DNA from 3 places in the Delftia sp. DS1230 genome. Region 1 is predicted to be linked to each of the others. Evidence: predicted binding sites of a transcription regulator. Region 1 holds the regulator's gene; each other region holds the start of a gene.
What was found. The regulator LexA, encoded in region 1, represses DNA repair genes until DNA is damaged. The targets are predictions, from matches to a motif close to ACTGTATNNNNATACAGT.

Region 1 (2,263 bases):
GCACGCGCCCTTCCTCCACCAGGGCCTGCGGGCCACCTTCCATGGAGCGCATGGCCTGCAGTCGGTAAGGGTGGACTTTTTGCACCTGGGCCGCCGCATGCACTTCGCCGCCGGCCACCACCCACACACCGCTGCGCCCGCCGCTGGCGGCCACGGTCACGGCATCGCGCAGATTCTGCGGTCCGTCGGCCAGCAGGGCCGTGGCCGGGCGCATGGCGCAAGTGAGCACTATGGGCTTGGTGGCAGGCAGCAGGCTGTGCAGCAGCCAGGCCGTCTCTTCCAGCGTGTCCGTTCCATGCGTGATCACCACGGCGCGTGTGTCCGCATCCTCCAGCGCCTGCGTGCAGGCACGCAGCAACGCGCGCCACACGGGCCAGTCCATATCCTTGCTGTCCACCTGCGCGATCTGCTGCGTCTGCACAGGCCCCAGCGCCTGCTGCTCCAGATCCGGCACGGCATCGAGCAGCGACTGCACCGTGATCTGTCCGGCCTTGTATCCCACTGCCTGCGACTGCGAATCCGCCCGGCCGGCGATGGTGCCGCCCGTGCCAAGAATCACCAACTTTGACTGCCCCACTTGCACCTCTTGGAAAACTGGTTAAAAATACAGATACTGTATAAATCATCAGATGACTTCTCTGCCTGTCATCTGAATTCAAGGACCGGACGCACGCCATGCTCGACCATCCCAAGCTCACCGCCCGCCAGCAACAGATCCTGGACCTGATCCAGGCCGCCATCTCCCGCACGGGCGCGCCCCCCACCCGCGCGGAAATCGCCAACACGCTGGGCTTCAAGTCCGCCAACGCAGCAGAGGAACATCTGCAGGCCCTGGCCCGCAAAGGCGTGATCGAACTGGTCAGCGGCACCTCCCGCGGCATTCGCCTGCGTACCGACACCGTGCGCAACATCAATGCCGCACGCGGCACCAGCTTCGGGCTGCCGCTGTCGGCCCTGGCGCCGCTGATGCTGCCGCTGGTGGGCCGCGTTGCGGCGGGCTCGCCCATTCTCGCCCAGGAACATATCGACCAGACCTATTCCGTCGAACCCAGCCTGTTCCAGGTCCGCCCGGACTATCTGCTGCGCGTGCGCGGCATGTCCATGCGCGACGCGGGCATCATGGACGGCGATCTGCTGGCCGTGCAGTCCGCGCATGAAGCCCGCAACGGGCAGATCGTCGTGGCACGCCTGGGAGATGAAGTCACCGTCAAGCGCCTGCGCCGCACCACGCAGGGCGTGGAGCTCCTGCCGGAAAACCCCGATTACCCGGTGATCCGCGTCGCTCCCGAAGAGGCCTTTGCCATTGAAGGCCTGGCCGTGGGGCTGATCCGCAACAGCATGTCCATGTAAGCCGGACGGGCAGCCCTGCACGGGTTGCCACCCCCTATTTCATGCACCGCCCAGGTGGTAGGCGCGAAGCCTTGCAGCTTCGCCCTGGGCGGAGCTTTGCCCGCAAACCGCAATCCTGCCTGTGTCCATGCCTCTTTGAAATACGCCAACAGGAGTCGTCACATGGGATTCGCTCTGCCAACACTGTCTTCTCTGTCCTTCCTGCGCCTGGCACAGGGCATTCGCCTGCCCGCCGCCGCCATGGAGCCCGCCATGCGCACCATCCAGCCCGAATCGCCTGTGCAATCCGAGCAGGCGACCATCCTGTCCTTCAGCAAGGCCCGCCGCCGCAGCCAGCAGCGGCGCAGCAAGTCAGCACGGCTGCCAGAACACAGGGATGCGCAGCTGCTGCTGCCCCTGCAACCCGAACTGCCCTCCCTTCCGGCAGATCAGGCCCTGCCTTCGGGTCTGCGCATCATCCAGCGCTCGCCGCAGGAGCAGCCCGAATGCCTGTTCATCTCGGGCCGCATGGCCGATGTCTGTGCCGCCCTGGAACGCATGGAAGCGCACGGCACGCAGACACCGGCCTGAGGTCGCCCTGAGACCAACCCGTCCACCCGGTCTGCGAGAGCCCGGGCCTGTCTCTTGCCTTGCCCAGCGGCAGGGGCTGCGCATCAGGCCCTGACAGCCGCCGGTGCAGCACTCCCCTCGCTGCGCCGATTGCGCATGCACCACGCCTGCGCCGCGGCAACGCACAGAATGCACAGCACGACGCTCAACGAAAAACGCAGTCCGCGCGCATCGGACAGCATGCCGAACAACGGCGCCACCATGCCGCCTATCGACATGGCCAGCCCCAGGGTCAGCCCGCTGGCCGTGGCCTGGTTGCGCGGCAGATAGTCCTGGGCCAGCGTGACCTGGGCGGCAAATGGAA
Region 2 (2,263 bases), 2.4 Mb from region 1:
AATAGGAGGCCTCCATGGCTCAAGTTTCCAAGGTTCTCGTCTCGGATCAGTACATGCCGCCGGACAACATCCAGCAGTACAAAAGCACGACGGGTTTCCCTCTTGTTTACGATTCGCGGCATATCAATCCGCATGCGCTCGTGTTCGACAACACGGGGCGTCCTGCCAACTACAACCCTGCCAACAACCGCCACACCATCGTGATGGATGTGCGCTTCAGCGATGGCTATCTGGCCGCTTGCCACATGGGCATCATTGCCAGGCACAAAGGCTCATACAGTGTGGCGGGTGACAACCGTGGCGGTGCTGTCATTGCGGGCAATTGGGGCTATTCGCCAGGCAGCGTGGCGCTTGAGGAAATTGAGATCACCAACACCAAGGACAACGGTGACTCGCACCATCGTCCGTCCGCTCAATATCCGCGTGGTGCCATCGGCGAGGCCAAGCTCGAGGAACTGCGCTGGTATCGACTGGTGATCGAAAGCATTTCCAAGAACGGCAGCATCGGCCACGCAGTCCGGGCAACGGACAAGAGTACGGGCCAGACCGTATTCAGCCTGCCAACCTTCTGGTCGGATTACTCGGCCAACTATGACTCCCGTGACGCAGGCAAGGTGGTGTTGTTCAGCATCAGTGATCCCAACAAGCCTGCCGCCGGCTTTGTCTATACACGCCTGATCAGCTATTGGTCGGATGCTGACGAGGTGATAGCCAATCCGTAAGTGATCTGAGAGCGGGTCCCAGGGCAGCGTGTAGCCGTATCGCCGCCATGCCCTGGTCCTCCTGGCAGGGGGTGGTCAATACGCATGCTGCCATGCGTTGCGCATCGTGCTGCCTTTGGTGGAAAGCCAGTCTGTAGGCGAGGGCCAGCGATACGCAATCTCCTGGGAATCCGGCATATCGGTTGCCCTGCCGCCAAGTGCTGCGAGGCGTTTGACTGCCTGCACCCTCACGAAAGTTCTGAGGACCTGTTGGAACAGAGCTGCCTCGTCCATGCCTGGCTCCAGCATCTTCAGGGCTTATTCGTACAAGGCATCGTCGATCGTCACGGTGATCCGCATGGCGGGCCCTCTGTCATCAAAACAGATGCAATTCTGGGCTTGCGCCAGCCTGCAGACAAGCGCGCTTCCCTCCGAAGTGGTCACTCCTGTTTTGCTATGATGACTGTATAAAGATACAGTTTTCGAGCGGCCTGGCTGCCCGATCTGCCAGGCCCATGCTCCCTCCCCACCGCTTCTACTACCTGCACAACTTCCAGCGCGCGCTGGACTGGATTGGCCAGCGTTACGGCGATCTGCTGGACGCGCCCGAGCAGGCATTCCTCACCCGTTTCACGCAGCTGCCCCAGCCCTCGCAGGCGCTGATGGTGCGTTTGCTGATGCGGCGCGGGCCGTGGTTTCGGGCCGGCAAGCTGGTGTATGAAGAGATTCCCGCCATTGCTGACGCGGCCGCACCCCTGCTGGATCTTGGCTGGCTGGACGCGGGCCACCCCATGGCGCTGGAGGAGCTGTTTGCGCTGCACACCAAGCCCGAGCTGCTGCAGCTGTTCGCAGGCGCACCCGTTCACTCAGGCCTGCGCAAGGCCGAGCTTTTGCAGGCCCTGCAGCCCCTGCATGAGGCGCCCAGGCCCTATGCGCAGTGGCAGCCCCAGGGTGTCGCAGCCGGCGAAGCCGCCTGGCGCGTGATGGTGGGCGCGCTGTGCGAGCGCTTTCGGCTGATGTTCTTCGGCAACCTCTACCAGGACTGGTCGGAATTCGTGCTGGCCGACCTGGGCGTGTTCCGCTACGAGGCCGTGGCCTTCGATGCGGCGTCGCGGGCCTTCCAGTCGCGTGCCGATGTCGATGGCTACCTGGCCCTGCAGGCCTGCCGCGCGGCGCTGGATGAAGGCGTGGAGATCGATGCGCTGCTGCAGCAGGTGGCCGGCTGCGCCAGCGGCAATGCCTGGCTGGAGCAGCGCCGCGCCAAGGTGCTGCTGCGCATAGGCCAGGCCTGCGAGCGCATGCAGGACTGGGAGCGTGCCGAGCAGGCTTATGCGCAAAGCCGCTACCCCGGCGCCCGCCACCGGCGCATGCGCGTGTACGAGCGCATGGAGCGCTTTGCCGATGCCATGGCGCTGGCCCAGGCCGCCCAGGCCCAGCCCGAGAGCGACGAGGAGCTGCAGCGCGTGGCGCGCATGCTGCCGCGCCTGCGCCGCAGCCTGGGGCAGGGCGCACGCGGGCGTGCGGCGGCGCTGGCGCCCGTGGTGGCGCAGATGCGCATGGAC
Region 3 (2,263 bases), 1.5 Mb from region 1:
GGTGTTGAGCACCTTGCCGCGCAGGGGCAGCACGGCCTGGGTTTCCTTGTCGCGTCCCATCTTGGCGCTGCCGCCGGCCGAGTCGCCCTCGACCAGGAAGACCTCGTTCAGGCTCAGGTCGCGGCTTTCGCAATCGGTGAGCTTGCCGGGCAGCACGGCCACGCCCGAGCCCTTGCGCTTTTCGACCTTCTGGCCCGCCTTCTGGCGGGTCTGGGCGGCCTTGATGGCGATCTCGGCCAGCTTGCGGCCCCATTCCACATGCTCGTTGAGCCACAGCTCCAGCGCAGGGCGAACGTAGCCGCTGACCAGGCGCACGGCATCGCGCGAGTTCAGGCGCTCCTTGATCTGGCCCTGGAACTGCGGGTCCAGCACCTTGGCATTGAGCACGTAGCTGGCGCGCGCGAAGACGTCGTCAGGCATGAGCTTGACGCCCTTGGGCAGCAGCGAATGCATCTCGATGAAGGCCTTGACCGCCTGGAACAGGCCGTCGCGCAGGCCGCTGTCGTGCGTGCCGCCGGCCGTGGTGGGGATCAGGTTGACATAGCTTTCGCGCAGCGGCGCGCCATCCTCGGTGAAGGCCACGCACCAGGCGGCGCCCTCGCCTTCGGCAAAGCTGTCGTGGTTGCGGTCGGCAAAGCCCTCGCCTTCGAACAGGGGGATGACGGCCTCGCCATGCAGGCTTTGCTGCAGATAGTCGCGCAGGCCGCCCTTGAACTGCCAGGTCTGGGTGTCGCGCGTCTTCTCGTTGACCAGGGTCACCGACACGCCGGGCATGAGCACGGCCTTGCTGCGCAGCAGATGCATCAGCTCGCCCATGGGCAGCTGGGAGGATTCGAAGTAGCGGGCATCGGGCCACACGCGCACGGTCGTGCCCTGCTTGCGTTCGCCCGCGGCCAGCGGCCGCGATTGCAGGGGCTCGACCACGTCGCCGCCCGAGAAGGCGATGGTGGCCACCTTGCCCTCGCGGTGGATGCAGGCCTCAAGGCGCGTGGCCAGCGCATTCGTGACCGAGACGCCCACGCCATGCAGGCCGCCCGAGAAGCTGTAGGCGCCGCCTTTGCCCTTGTCGAACTTGCCGCCCGCATGCAGGCGGGTGAAGACCAGCTCCACCACGGGCGCCTTTTCCTCGGGGTGCATGCCGAAGGGGATGCCCCGGCCGTCGTCCTCGACGCTGTAGGAGCCGTCGGAATGCAGGGTGAAGCGGATTTTCTTGCCGAAGCCGGCCAGCGCCTCGTCGGCCGCGTTGTCGATCACCTCCTGCAGCACATGCAGGGGGTTGTCGGTGCGCGTGTACATGCCGGGACGCTGCTTGACGGGCTCCAGGCCCTTGAGCACGCGTATCGAGCCTTCGGAGTATTCGCTGGCGGAAGTGGGAGATGGTTTGACTGCCATGGGGGCGGATTGTAGTGCGCGGCCCGGCTCAGTGCTGGATACATTCACAGTCATTGACATTGACTATCCCGAAAAGGCCAGTGCCGCCAAGGGCTACGAAGTGCCGCGCTGGCGCATGGGCGACCCACGCGTCGCAGCGCAAAACCCGGAGTTTCGCTAAAGTTTGCCGCATGCACAAAAACAACCAACCCATGTCCATGGTGCAGATACTGCTGTGCGGGGGCGCAGTCGTGACGCTGTCCATGGGAATCCGGCACGGCTTCGGCCTGTGGCTGCAGCCCATCACCCAGGAGATGGGCTGGACGCGCGAGTCCTTCGCGCTGGCCATTGCCATCCAGAACCTGTCCTGGGGCGTGCTCGGCATCTTCGGCGGCATGCTGGCCGACCGCTTCGGCGCCTTCCGCGTGCTCCTGGTGGGCGCGCTGCTGTATGCGCTGGGCCTGGCCGGCATGGCCATGGCGCCCACGACAACCTGGTTCGCCCTGACGGCCGGCGTGGTGATAGGCGCAGCCCAGGCCGGCACCACCTATGCCGTGATCTACGGCGTGCTGGGCCGCCAGATTCCCGTGGCGCGGCGCAGCTGGGCCATGGGCGTGACGGCGGCGGCGGGCTCCTTCGGCCAGTTCTTCATGGTGCCCGTGGAAGGCAGCCTGATCTCGAACTTCGGCTGGTCCAACGCCCTGCTGCTGCTTTCGCTGTGCGCCCTGATGATCATTCCGCTGGCCTTCGGCCTGCGCGAGCCGGGCTTCACGGCCGGCAATACCCGACCCGTGCGCGACCAGAGCGCGGGCCAGGCCGTCGCCGAAGCGCTGCGCACGCCCAGCTTCGTGCTGCTGACGGCTGGCTACTTCGTCTGCGGCTTCCAGGTGAT

Region 2: a site for LexA is predicted at 1,164-1,181, ahead of AAN986_RS04080 (VRR-NUC domain-containing protein). Genes of this name have one in related genera too.
Region 3: a site for LexA is predicted at 1,426-1,443, ahead of AAN986_RS07795 (DNA topoisomerase IV subunit B). Genes of this name have one in related genera too.

What each region holds. Positions count from the first base shown of each region.
Region 1 is NZ_CP157763.1:3,271,193-3,273,455, forward strand. It holds gene AAN986_RS14620 (asparaginase) at 1-559, opposite strand, end outside; gene lexA (transcriptional repressor LexA) at 676-1,350, shown strand; gene AAN986_RS14630 (hypothetical protein) at 1,513-1,920, shown strand; gene AAN986_RS14635 (MFS transporter) at 2,004-2,263, opposite strand, start outside.
Region 2 is NZ_CP157763.1:901,882-904,144, forward strand. It holds gene AAN986_RS04065 (Com family DNA-binding transcriptional regulator) at 1-5, shown strand, start outside; gene AAN986_RS04070 (hypothetical protein) at 15-722, shown strand; gene AAN986_RS04075 (DUF2191 domain-containing protein) at 798-1,010, opposite strand; gene AAN986_RS04080 (VRR-NUC domain-containing protein) at 1,217-2,263, shown strand, end outside.
Region 3 is NZ_CP157763.1:1,727,099-1,729,361, reverse strand. It holds gene AAN986_RS07795 (DNA topoisomerase IV subunit B) at 1-1,392, opposite strand, end outside; gene AAN986_RS07790 (MFS transporter) at 1,584-2,263, shown strand, end outside.